One region of the Pseudoalteromonas sp. HF66 genome, then DNA from elsewhere that is predicted to be linked to it. Evidence: predicted binding sites of a transcription regulator. Region 1 holds the regulator's gene; each other region holds the start of a gene.

Evidence for each region. Region 1 encodes sigma-54, which starts transcription at its own class of promoters, with help from an activator protein. Its sites were predicted from a motif close to GTTGGCACGNNNNTNGNNT; they were not measured.
Region 2: a site for sigma-54 is predicted at 1,560-1,578, ahead of HCZ11_RS06190 (PAS domain-containing sensor histidine kinase). Genes of this name have one in related genera too.
Region 3: a site for sigma-54 is predicted at 1,917-1,935, ahead of HCZ11_RS05925 (FlgO family outer membrane protein). Genes of this name have one in related genera too.
Region 4: a site for sigma-54 is predicted at 1,768-1,786, ahead of HCZ11_RS17515 (DUF1328 domain-containing protein). Genes of this name have one in related genera too.

What each region holds. Positions count from the first base shown of each region.
Region 1 is NZ_JAATOU010000014.1:99,818-102,988, forward strand. Features, by position in the region: gene lptB (LPS export ABC transporter ATP-binding protein) at 1-331, shown strand, start outside; gene HCZ11_RS14325 (RNA polymerase factor sigma-54) at 449-1,945, shown strand; gene hpf (ribosome hibernation promoting factor) at 1,973-2,260, shown strand; gene ptsN (PTS IIA-like nitrogen regulatory protein PtsN) at 2,264-2,716, shown strand; gene rapZ (RNase adapter RapZ) at 2,717-3,171, shown strand, end outside.
Region 2 is NZ_JAATOU010000004.1:129,529-132,699, reverse strand. Features, by position in the region: gene HCZ11_RS06195 (sigma-54 dependent transcriptional regulator) at 1-415, opposite strand, end outside; gene HCZ11_RS06190 (PAS domain-containing sensor histidine kinase) at 412-1,524, opposite strand; gene HCZ11_RS06185 (DNA-3-methyladenine glycosylase I) at 1,653-2,243, shown strand; gene HCZ11_RS06180 (sigma-54 dependent transcriptional regulator) at 2,273-3,171, opposite strand, start outside.
Region 3 is NZ_JAATOU010000004.1:76,514-79,684, reverse strand. Features, by position in the region: gene HCZ11_RS05935 (FlgO family outer membrane protein) at 1-598, opposite strand, end outside; gene HCZ11_RS05930 (FlgO family outer membrane protein) at 602-1,276, opposite strand; gene HCZ11_RS05925 (FlgO family outer membrane protein) at 1,291-1,884, opposite strand; gene HCZ11_RS05920 (SPOR domain-containing protein) at 2,108-2,512, opposite strand; gene HCZ11_RS05915 (SPOR domain-containing protein) at 2,585-3,148, opposite strand.
Region 4 is NZ_JAATOU010000024.1:20,856-24,026, forward strand. Features, by position in the region: gene oadA (sodium-extruding oxaloacetate decarboxylase subunit alpha) at 1-1,034, opposite strand, end outside; gene HCZ11_RS17510 (OadG family protein) at 1,050-1,298, opposite strand; gene HCZ11_RS17515 (DUF1328 domain-containing protein) at 1,833-2,006, shown strand; gene HCZ11_RS17520 (hypothetical protein) at 2,056-2,247, shown strand; gene HCZ11_RS17525 (hypothetical protein) at 2,677-3,171, opposite strand, start outside.

The DNA.
Region 1 (3,171 bases):
TAGTCAAGGTATGGCGCTATCTGGTGGTGAACGTCGCCGCGTTGAAATTGCTCGCGCATTAGCCGCTAATCCTAAATTTATCCTTTTAGATGAGCCTTTTGCTGGTGTTGATCCAATTTCAGTGTTAGATATAAAGAAAATTATTGAGCACCTAAAAAATCGTGGTATTGGTGTACTAATTACTGACCATAATGTTCGAGAAACCCTTGATGTTTGTGAAAAAGCCTACATTGTTTCTCATGGGGAGCTAATTGCATCAGGCACACCTGAGCACGTATTAGCTGACCAAACTGTACGCGATGTTTATCTAGGCGAGCAATTTAGGCTGTAACCATTACGCCACCGACTAGAGCATCTGCTAGACTTATAACAATGACAATAAATCGATAATAACTTAACTGTCTTTGCACAGTTATCGATAACTTAAAAAAAGGATTGTTAGGGATACATGAGGCAATCATTACAGCTGCGCATGGGCCAGCAACTTACAATGACTCCACAACTGCAACAAGCTATTCGTTTGTTGCAGCTCAGTACATTGGATCTCCAACAAGAAATTCAAGAGGCGCTAGATAGTAACCCTTTACTTGAAGTGGAAGAAGCGGATTACAACGAAGAAAGCATCGGCAAAAATGAACAAAAAGCTGAATCTGACGATGTGCAAGTCAGCGCTTCTGCAGACGAAGCACCTAGCGAATATGAACAAGAAAGCAGTGATGCTCTAAATAAAGACACTGTAAGTGACGATTTAGCCATGGATGTTACATGGGATGAGTACATGAGTGCCGCTCCATCAACATCATCAGGGCCAATGCCAGAAGATGAATCTATTTATCAAGGTGCATCGACCGAAACCCTTCACGAATACCTTATGTGGCAATTACAGCTAACTCCCTTTAGTCCGACTGATGAAGCGATTGCTGTGGCAATTGTTGAGGCTATCGATGACTCTGGTATTTTAACGGTAAGCTGTGAAGATATCGTCGAGAGCTTTAATCAAAATAGTGATGAAGAAGAAATCGAACTTGATGAAGTCGAAGCGGTCCTAAAGAGAATTCAATTGTTTGATCCTGTCGGTATTGGGGCGCGTAGTTTACAGGAATGCCTGTGTATTCAACTTCGCCAATTCGATGCAAACACGCCATATTTAGCTGAAACTAAAATGGTTTTATCTGAGCATATCGAATTATTAGCGAGTCGCGACTATCGAACTTTGATGAAAAAGACTAAGCTTAAAGAAAATGAGCTTAAAGAAGTAATGACGCTAATTCACAGCTTAAACCCTAAGCCTGCGGATAGCATAGTACGCGAAGAGTCTGAGTACGTCATACCTGATGTATCAGTGAAAAAAGTAAAAGGTCGCTGGGTGGTTGAGTTAAACCCAGATAGTATGCCAAAGATTAGAGTGAACAGCCAATATGCGGCTATGTCTCGCTCTGTTAAATCAAGTAGCGACAGCCAATTTATTCGCTCTCACTTACAAGAAGCAAAGTGGTTTATTAAGAGCTTAGAAAGCCGTAACGATACACTATTAAAAGTGACCAACTGTATCGTTCAACAACAACAAGCTTTCTTTGAGCATGGCCCAGAAGCAATGAAGCCGATGGTGCTAAATGATGTTGCTGAAATGGTCGAAATGCATGAATCGACGATTTCACGAGTAACAACGCAAAAATATATGCATACCCCCAGGGGTATTTTTGAGTTGAAATATTTCTTCTCAAGCCATGTCAGCACTGAAAATGGTGGTGAGTGTTCTTCAACAGCAATACGCGCTTTAATCAAGAAGTTAGTCGCTGCAGAAAACTCGGCTAAACCATTGAGTGATAGCAAAATTGCAGATATATTGGCTGAGCAAGGAATTAAAGTAGCTAGACGTACAATTGCAAAATATCGTGAGTCTCTAGCAATACCTCCGTCTAATCAGCGTAAGAGTTTGATTTAGACGTTTTACATAGAAGGAAAAATGCTTATGCAACTAAATTTAACTGGTCGTCATGTAGAAATCACTGATTCATTAAGAGACTATGTAAACACCAAGTTTGCGAAACTAGAAAGGCATTTTGACCATATTAATAATGTTCATGTCATTCTAGATGTAGAAAAATTAAGCCAAAAAGCAGAAGCAACTTTACATGTAAACGGAGGCGAATTGTTCGCTTCTACAGAACATCAAGATATGTACGCAGCCATTGACTCGTTGATCGATAAGCTTGATCGCCAAGTCATTAAACACAAAGAGAAATTAGCTCGACATTAAATTATGAAACTAAGTTCACTTACTAATCAGGACTGCAGCAAAGCTGCGGTCCTTTTTAATAGCAAAAAAAGAATTCTTGAATATATCAGCGAACTGGCTCACCAGCAGCTTCCTCATTTATCTCAACAAGATATCCTAAATGCTTTACTCAACCGAGAGAAGTTAGGTAGCACTGGTATTGGCCGAGGTATTGCTATTCCACATGGCCGAATGAGTGGCGCCGATGAACCTCAGGCGTTTGTCATAGTGAGTGAATCCCCAATCAATTTTGATGCAATTGATAATCGCCCTGTTGACATTTTCGTAGCACTCATCGTACCAGATGGTGACTCTCAGCTTCATCTAAAGACCTTATCAACAATTGCTGATAGACTTAAAGATAAAGAGTTTTGTAAACAGCTGCGTAGTGCTACTACCGATCAGCAACTGTTTCAGGTTATATCAGCAGAGGCATAAATGGAATTAATCATTATCAGCGGTCGCTCAGGCTCAGGTAAATCGGTCGCTTTACGAGTACTTGAAGACTTAGGTTATTATTGCGTTGATAATATTCCAGTCAATTTACTGCCTTCGCTCGTGCGTAGCGTATCAGATAACTACGATAAAATAGCGGTCAGTATTGATGTGCGTAACCTTCCAAAAGAGCAGCAAGAATTTAATGATATTCTTGAGTACCTTCCTGGTTTCGCAAATCCAACACTTTTTTACTTAGACAGTGATGACCAAACCCTGATAAAACGCTTTTCAGAGACTCGTCGTTTACACCCATTATCCATTGATTCTTTGCCACTTGATCTGGCTATTAAACAAGAAAAAGTCTTACTCGATGTGTTGATCACTCGTGCTGATTTTATGATTGATACCACAGATCTCAGTGTTCATCAGTTAGCAGAATCAATTCGCGAAAAGAT
Region 2 (3,171 bases), on a different contig from region 1:
GCTTAATGCTCGATGGATCGGCAACAATTGGGCCATCAGTTTCTTTTTCCTTTTCAGGCAAATAACGGCTCACCATGTTAAGAAGCACTTCTGGGGCAAACGGTTTTGCCATGTAATCAATCGCGCCTAGACGCATTGCTTCTACAGCATCATCAATGGTGGCATAGGCCGTCATCATTAATACCGGCAGCTCAGGATAATTAAGTTTAATGCTACGTAGTAGGTCAAGGCCGCTCATAGCGCCCATTTGCACGTCGCTAACAACCAATGAATAGCTATTTTGCTTAAGCAAGATCATCGCTTGTTCAGCGCTATCTGCAGCAACGCAATCAATACCCGACATTTCAAGGGTATCGATTAGCGCTTCTCGTAAGCCTGCGTCGTCTTCAACGACTAAAATAGAGTTAGTATTCATTTTGCCTCCGCTGACATTGGTTCTGCACTAATTGGCAAGATCAAACTAAAACATGCTCCCCCATGAGCATTATTAGTCACTTCAACCCGTCCTTGGTGCGCATTGGCGACTGAACTTACAACTGCAAGTCCAAGCCCCGTGCCTTGGCTTTTGGTAGTGTAAAAAGGTTCGAATAATTTGTTGGCATGGCGTAAATCAACACCCGGGCCATTATCACTGACACTGATGCGAACACAGTTTTCGCTAGTTTCGTCACGCTCAGCACTCAGTGTTACCACAGCCTCAGAGCCAATAATTTGAATACTGTTATGGATCAGGTTTTGAATAGCGCTCGCCAGAGCGCTTTTATTACCCACAATTTCAATATCTGGCTCTGGTAAGTTCACGCTAAGTTCACTGTTATTTTGAGCAACCATAGCATCAGCACCCGCTTTTACTTCATTAAGTAACTGCTGCATCGACACACTTTCAACCACTTGTTGCTCGCCACTTTTGGCAAATAACAGCATGTCATTCACTTGGGTTTCTAAATCTTTTAAACGCGACATTAGCTTTGTATGGAAATTACCACGAGAACTTTCTGGGAGACGCTTTGAGCCTAAATTTGCGGCATATAACATGGCAGCAGATAGCGGCGTCCTGACTTGATGAGCAAGCGAAGCAACCATTTTGCCAAGCGCACTTAAGCGCTGCATATGTGCCATCCGCTTTTGTAAACGTCTGGTTTCAGTTAAATCTGTCATTAAAATTAACTGTCCTGGCTCTGGGGCAAGCGCAGTAATATCGAGCTTAATTAAACGTCCATCTTTGAGTGATACTTCATGCCCATCATCTTGTTGTGGTCGAAATGAACGTTGAATAACGCTAAACCACTTTTCACCTTCAAGTGGCTCACCTAGCATATCAATGGCAATTTGATTTGCTTTCGCGATCATACCTCGGCCATCTAAAACAACTACACCTGCGGGCATAGTATCCACCAAATGACCCAACCAGCTGGCTTGTTGGCGCAACTCGCTCAACTCACCCACATACTCTTCTTGTAGTAAGCATGGGTTATATTGTTTGGCTGTGATAAATTGTGGTTTTAGGACATTTGCTAAGGCCATAATCAATACTCAAAAAATCGTGTCTACCTAGCTAAATGCACAATTCGTACCAAATTTATTTTTGTTTTATTTCAATAAATTAAAGACAAAAACAACACTGACAAAAAAATGACAATCGCGAGGGAATAATGCAAAAAGAACACCATTGTCGTTGCCCATGGCTCGATACCAGCAAAGAAAATTATGTGGCCTATCATGACCAAGAATGGGGGGTGCCATTATATGATGATCACCGTTTATTTGAGTTTATAACCTTAGAGTCAGCACAAGCGGGACTGAGTTGGTATACCATACTTAAAAAGCGTGATGGCTATCGCTGTGCCTTCAAAAACTTTGTAGTTGAAGAGGTTGCCCAAATGACCGAAGACGACGTCGAACGGTTAATGCAGTTTGAAGGCATTATTCGTAATCGCGCCAAAATAGCTGCGACTATCAATAACGCACAACGTTTTATTGAGATTCAAAAAGAGTTTGGCAGCTTCTCAAACTACCAATGGCAGTTTGTCGATGGCAAGCCTTTGGTAAACAACCTTGATAAATTAGAAGACTATCCGGCTATTACTGAAGCCTCAACAGCATTTGCCAAAGATTTAAAAAAGCGCGGCTTTAAGTTTTTAGGTCCAACCACTGTGTATGCGCATATGCAAGCCTGCGGCATGGTAAATGATCATAGCAATGATTGCTTTAGAAAGGCTGAGATAATCAGTGAGTACGAATAGATAAAATCGAGGAAGTCACCTAACGCGGCTTAGTCGCGCGTTAGGTTATATTTCTTCATTTTTTCGACCAGTGTGGTACGGCGAACACCTAAAATTTCTGCTGCACGTGCAACAACATAATCGTAGCGCTCTAATGCTTGGCTGATTAAGCTGATTTCTAGCTCAGCAAGATACTCTTTGAGCTCAATGCCTTCATCAGGGAGTAAACCTGAGTCAACCGTTGTTGCTGGGGTATCGGGTTCTTCATCATCGTAATCACTAAAGCCAGTGCTGAAAATATCGTTGAACGCATCTCGCTCCATCAACTCTTCAGGGTACTCAGGTTCATAAGCCTCAACTTCGATATAACGATATTTAGCTGGAAGGTCTGGCACATCAACCACTTTATCTGGAAACATGATCACCATACGCTCAACTAAATTAGCAAGCTCACGAATATTCCCCGGCCACGCATGCTCTTTTAAGCTTTGAATCGCACGCTCAGTAAATTTGGCCGTTGTGCCACTTTGCTCGTTAACACGACGCATTAACTCTTTTAAAAGTAGAGGAATATCGTCAGCACGCTCACTTAGCGAAGGGTTTTCAATTGGAAACACGTTTAAGCGATAAAAAAGGTCTTCACGGAAGTCGCCCTTTTCAATCATTTCTTCAAGGTTACGGTGAGTTGCAGCAATAATTCGTACGTCAGCTTGAATAGGCTTAGTACCCCCTACTCGCTCATAGCTACGCTCTTGCAACACACGTAGTAGTTTAACCTGCATTTGCAAAGGCATATCACCAATTTCATCTAAAAACAGCGTGCCGCCTTGCGCTAATTCAAAGCGCCCTTTTCGTGCAGAAATAGCGCCCGTAAAAGCCCCTTTTTCATGGCCAAATAGCTCACTTTCAAGTAGTTCACCAGGAATAGCACCACAGTTTACCGGCACAA
Region 3 (3,171 bases), on a different contig from region 1:
GGATCACTTTTTGTGCGCTGGCAATAACAAGTTTTGAGTTTAAATTAATCACTCGAGCATTCACTTCAACGCCGTTAGGGCGATATATAAGCGTGCCTGTAAGTACATGGCTGGCAATGCGACGCTCGGCTAACTCTTCTATATCACGCGACATCACAAAATCACCACGTGAGGTCACACTAATTACATCCATCGCTTTAAAATCAACAACCCCAAAGCCAAATTTTTGCAGCTGGTGCAGCATTGTTTCCGACAGTTGATTACCAAGTTGAGAGCTGGTTTTTAAGCTTGCATCTAAATCGACAAAAGAAGTAATAGCAATTCCTAACTCACTTTCTTGTTGCATAGTATCAACTAACTCAAGCGCCATTTGCTCGACATAATTTACAACTGTTTTATGATGTTGATATGGCACAAATAGACGATGGTTAGCGTTATCCTGCTGCATGTCGTTTTGTTCAACTGCTTGTAGCATAGCAACGTAATCTAACTGACCATTTGCTGAAGCCTGTGCGTTTTTCGGCTCTGCTGATTGCTCTGGCAGCAATTGGCAGCCGGATAGCGCGAGCGTTAACGATGCTAAGATAAAACCTTTCATAGCTTACTCACTTGCTTGTTTTAGTGTAATACCATCACTACGGTTGGTGCTATCAAGGGCATCAACCACTGATTGCGGGATAAAACCCTGCGCTGACCCTACAACCGCTTTACTTGCTAAGCCAACAATACGGGCATTAACGAGCACACCACTTTGATGATTAACCAAGGTACCTGCCAATACATAATTAAAATTTTGATCTTGGCTTAGCTCTAAATAATCACGACTGAAAACATAGTCACCACTTGGCGTGACACGCATATAATCAGTAGTTTTAAAGTCAATGACAGGTACACCAAATGCGTGCAGTTCATGAATGAAACTTTCGGCAATTTGATTACCTAGCAAATTCGTTGAGTTGTAATCAGCATCAAGGTACACAAAACTTGAAACAGCAACCGGCGTGGTATCGCTAACATATTGCAAATTTTCAACTAAGTCTTGCATGATGCCACGCACATAATGATTAATATTTTTACGCGTTGGTGCAGCGGTAAAAGTGCTGTTGTTCATCACCGCCTTATTAGTTTGGAACACACTGTCGTTACTATGCGGCGCGGCGACTTCTCTTTGCGCAGTTAACTGAGGCTCATTATCATGCTGTGTTGCATCACCTGTTAACATCGAAGAGCAACCAAAGCCTAAAGGCAAACATAAAGTTAAAATTAAACGTTTCATTAAATGAGTTCCTCTTAATATTCGCTTCGATACAACTGGCCATCACGCTGCTGAACTTTTTCAGCTCCCCACATGACATTAATGGGGATCTCGGTGCTTGCTGCTGACACTATTCGCAGATCTTTGGTATTTACCAATCGGGCGTTAACTATGTAGGCATGTTGTTGCCGCGTCAGTGTGCCGGTAATAACAAAGTCAATATTCTGACGTTGACGTAAGGTATTTACATCACGACTAAGTACACTATCGGCCGATTGCTGCAAATTTAAAGTATTTTCTAACCGATACTCGATAGTATGAAAACCAAGCTGAGTAAATTGCGTTAATAAACTTTCTTGAATTTGCTGACTTAAGCCACTGCCCTGATCTTCTGCTAAATCAGTTCCTAAGCCATCAGCCATATAAAAACTGGTAACAGCAATACGAGCATTACCTTTATAAGGGCCTTGAATACGGCTCAACTGACTGCTTAAATCAGCAACGTATTGATGCACCGTATATGGTGCCATTGGCGATTTTGGGGTTTCTCTAGGGGGCGCACTTTGTGGCTCTTCAGTTAAGCTACAACCCACCAACACTAAAAAAACTGAATAAAATAACAGGCGCATAATTGCCATCCTCACTAAACTTAGTAAGTACAAAGCAATAATTATGCCTAAGTATTATTATTTGCTAGATATAGCTAGATAATAGTGAAGCAAGAAACTCTGTGATTAAAGAAAGTAAGCCGCTTTGTAATGGATCTGTTTTAAGTTATTAATCGCTACTCAGACTGAGTATGTGAGGTTGTTAAAACAGGAATAGCAAAGTTAGTTGACGCAAAAACAGTAGCTACAGCACCTGTCCAACAAAAGGAGCTGTCACACAAGTCTGCCCTAGCTTTTTTACTATTTCACAAAATGCAGTAGCTTGAGTATAGTTTGTAAATGGACCAGCTCTTAGTCCATACACGGTTACGCCTTTGTGCTCACGCTTTTTAAAACGAAAATCCAGGCCATGCAAAACATCAGGGTAGTCTCGCTTTAGCTCTAATACACGGTGACTTACTTTTGTCGGTGTTAAATATAAACCTAATTGCACGCCCGGTTCTACTGCTTTGGTTGCTGCAATAGCAGCGCTTTGTGAATTCGTAAATGGTTGCTCAGGCTGGCTATGCTCTTGGCTCATCATACAGGCTGTTAAAACAGTTAAGCTGATGGCTATCAATAGGTATTTAGAAAAAATAGAAAAATGCATGATTACGTCGATTCTCAAAAACAGACTTAAAACTTAGCAATAAAAATGCCACCTTTAGAATGAACTTTAACCCTAAAAATATATTCGGTTGTCAGTGTAGTTACCGACCCAGCAATCAATTCCTTGTCGCTTAATAGCCTCACAATCGGCTTTGGCATTTTTCAAGTACTTATAACGGCCAAACTTAAGGCGATAATAAGTATGCTCATTTACTTTAGCAACTTCGATATTAAGTATCGGTTTTCCTTGGAAGATATTCGGCGCACGCTTAACCATTTTTTTAAATGAATAGGCAAGGCTTTGTTCTGATTCAACAGACATAAGCTGTAAAGCAAAACTGTAATTGTGCTCAGGAAACTCCGTTTTGTTTGATGACTCAGAGACAGAGTTGAGATCGATATCTTGAATCTGCTTAACATTTTCAACTGATTTATAGTTTATTGCTGCTTTATCTGGGCTCGTTTGAATTAGTACACTAAAAGTATCTGATTGCTTAAACGCTTTATTAAAAAGGTAAGTAATATTAATATTTTTATTTTTAAGAATAGAAGGCAATGGGTTATTACTACAGCCAGCTACAGCTAGTAACACCATCAGGTATAAACTGTAACGCAAAGACTTTAAGTAACATTTCATAATCAGGATTCTTTAAAGTACCA
Region 4 (3,171 bases), on a different contig from region 1:
CCTACAATTTGCGAGGTTGGCGTAACCAAAGGAATAAAACCTAAGTCTTCACGAACACGTGGGATCTCAAGTAATACTTGATCAAGCTTATCAGCCGCGCCTTGTTCTTTAAGCTGGTTTTCCATGTTAGTTAACATGCCGCCAGGTACTTGTGCTAATAAGATGCGACCATCAACGCCTTTTAAGCTACCTTCAAAAGCAGCATATTTCTTACGTACATCACGGAAGTAAGCTGCAATTTCTTCTAATTGGTTTAAATCAAGGCCAGTATCTCGCTCTGTGCCTTCGACAATTGAAACTATTGTCTCCGTTGCGCTATGACCATAAGTCATACTCATTGACGAAATCGCCGTATCAAGCATATCAATACCTGCATCGATTGCTTTTTGATAAGTTGCAGTGCTTAAGCCAGTAGTAGCATGGCATTGCATCGCAATAGGAATAGACACGGTTTCTTTTAGGCCTTTGATCAACTGCTCACAATCATATGGCTTTAATAAACCTGCCATATCTTTAATACAAATCGAATGACAGCCAAGCTCTTCAAGCTGTTTTGCAAGTTTCAGCCACATATCAAGTGTATGTACAGGACTTACTGTGTATGAAATTGTACCTTGAGCGTGAGCTCCCACTTTAACAGCTGCTTTAATAGCAGTTTCAAGGTTTCGTACATCGTTCATCGCATCGAAAATACGAAATACATCAACACCATTTTTGTGTGCTCGCTCGACAAACTTTTCGACCACATCATCAGCATAATGACGGTAGCCTAAAAGGTTTTGTCCACGAAGTAACATTTGCTGCTTAGTGTTTGGCATTGCAGCCTTTAGTTCGCGAATACGTTGCCAAGGATCTTCACCTAAATAACGGATACACGAGTCAAACGTTGCCCCCCCCCATGATTCAATTGACCAATAACCCGCATTGTCGAGTTTTTCGGCTATGGGTAGCATGTCGTCTAAGCGCATACGCGTTGCCAAAAGAGACTGGTGTGCGTCACGCAATACTAATTCGGTTAATTTTAATTTAGCCATGTTCGAGCTGCCCCGTTATTTTTGTTTATTTCGAAATTGAGCGATTGCAGCGCTTATTGCTGCAATATGTGCCTGAGGCACACCCTGTTGAGGTTGAATTTTTGCTGTTCGCGTAGGTTCTGCACTTGCTGGATCATCAAATCGACCAACTAGTTTTGACATTAAAGTGACTGCTGTAATCAGAATAGTCAGAAAAACAAACACGCCTACCATGCCTGTTACCATCAAACTGGCCGCAGTGGTGAGTAATCCACCTATATCCATACGACTCCCCTCGCTTACTTAAAATAAAAAGTTATTTTTGTTAAATAATTATGCACCAATAATAACAAACCAAAATCATTTGTATAGCACCATTGTAAATTGGTAAAACCAATTAATTTTAAAATAACATGCCGCACATATAATTAACACCCTACATTTCCATCATTCAAAGCCTCGATATAGATGATATAAATAGTCGATATAGCCATAAGTTATATGTTCAGCTATTAACTAAAAACCAACAAGCGTCTAAAAACCACACACAACAAGGTGTTAGACTTTACCAACCAATAAAAAGTTAAATTGGTCTTACCAATACTGTGGCAATCTGATGTTTTTCTCATGCAACTCAATATGAAAAAATATCACTATGAATAACTTACATGCTTACTCGTAAATGTTACCAAGTGATGAACATCTACCAGCATCACAAATAAAGGTAAGCCATTGAAATAAAACAAGTAAAACATCTGGCACAGAACTCGCTTCAGTTACATCGAACTTTAGAAAATTTAAATAGCCAAGGAGACCATTATGTTACGCTGGACCATTACTTTTTTAGTTATCGCGTTAATCGCAGCAGTGTTAGGTTTTGGTGGTATCGCAGGAGCCGCTGCAGGCATCGCTAAAATTATCTTTTTTATATTTTTAGTACTACTAGTTATTTCACTGGTATCTGGAGCTCTTAGAGGTAACGCCCCTAAGTAGTTATAAGCAAATAACCACTTAATTTATTTTATTTACAAGGAATTTCGTTATGAAAAATTCAACTTTGAAAGCCGCTACTATCGCTCTATTTTCAGGTCTATTCATCATGGGTTGTGAAGATAACTCGGCAGAAGATGCAGGTGAGCGTATTGATGAAGCAATTACTGATACACAAAATGCTGTTGAAGACGCATGTGAAGAAGTAAAAGAAGGTGTTAACGCAGAAGAAACTAACTGCTAATCACAACACTTTATGAAGAAAGCGGCCAAGTGTCGCTTTTTTTGTGTATGCAAGTTATCAAGTTAGCAAGTTAGCAAGTTAGCAAGTTAGCAAGTTAGCAAGTTAGCAAGTTAGCAAGTTAGCAAGTTAGCAAGTTAGCAACTCTAGGCTGCCTGTTGCTTGTGTCAAGGAGCTTGCTAACTTTACTCTTTCCCCCAGAAACACGCTAATTGTTAGGTTTCGCTCCGTTTTGCCCTACGTCATATAGGTCGTCATTTATGGCGACACGTGTTTTATCACACATACGTGACGGGCTAAAGCCCGACTTACAGCCGCATAAATTGAGAGAATCGCGCGAAATAAATTTCACGCCTACGCGGGGTAAACCCGCAGCTACCTTAAGCTCGTAACTTTACTCTTTCACCTAGAAACTCGCTAACTTGTTGGGTTTCACTTACAACCCGTTGTGAGGAGTTCATTTGTTGTTACACTCGCTATATGCCACTTCCCATCAACAAAGCTCACTTTTGCTACATCACTCACAGCAAAATCACCAGGTACATTCAAGCGTGTTAAGTTACTTGCTAACTGTTGTTTACAGTATGGACCTGTATCACCATGCATCACTAACACAGGCTTATTGGTGTGCTTTGCGAAGTCACTGATGGCATCACGGTATACTTTAAAAGCATCACAGTTTGAGCGCTGTGATTCACTACAAACTGGTTTACTGGTCGGGTGGTAAATATCAGCCTGAAAGCCAAACACATACGCCTTAGCATCTTGCTGAACGAGTGCTTGTTTTAACCAAATTAAATTGTACTTATCACGTTTGTCGGCTGCATCAAGTGCTGCGCTTTTGTCACTTTTTAAAATTTGCGAGCGACCATTAAAAGTACCTGGTATATGTAAGGTGCGAAACTCAATGCCATCGAATTGCCAACG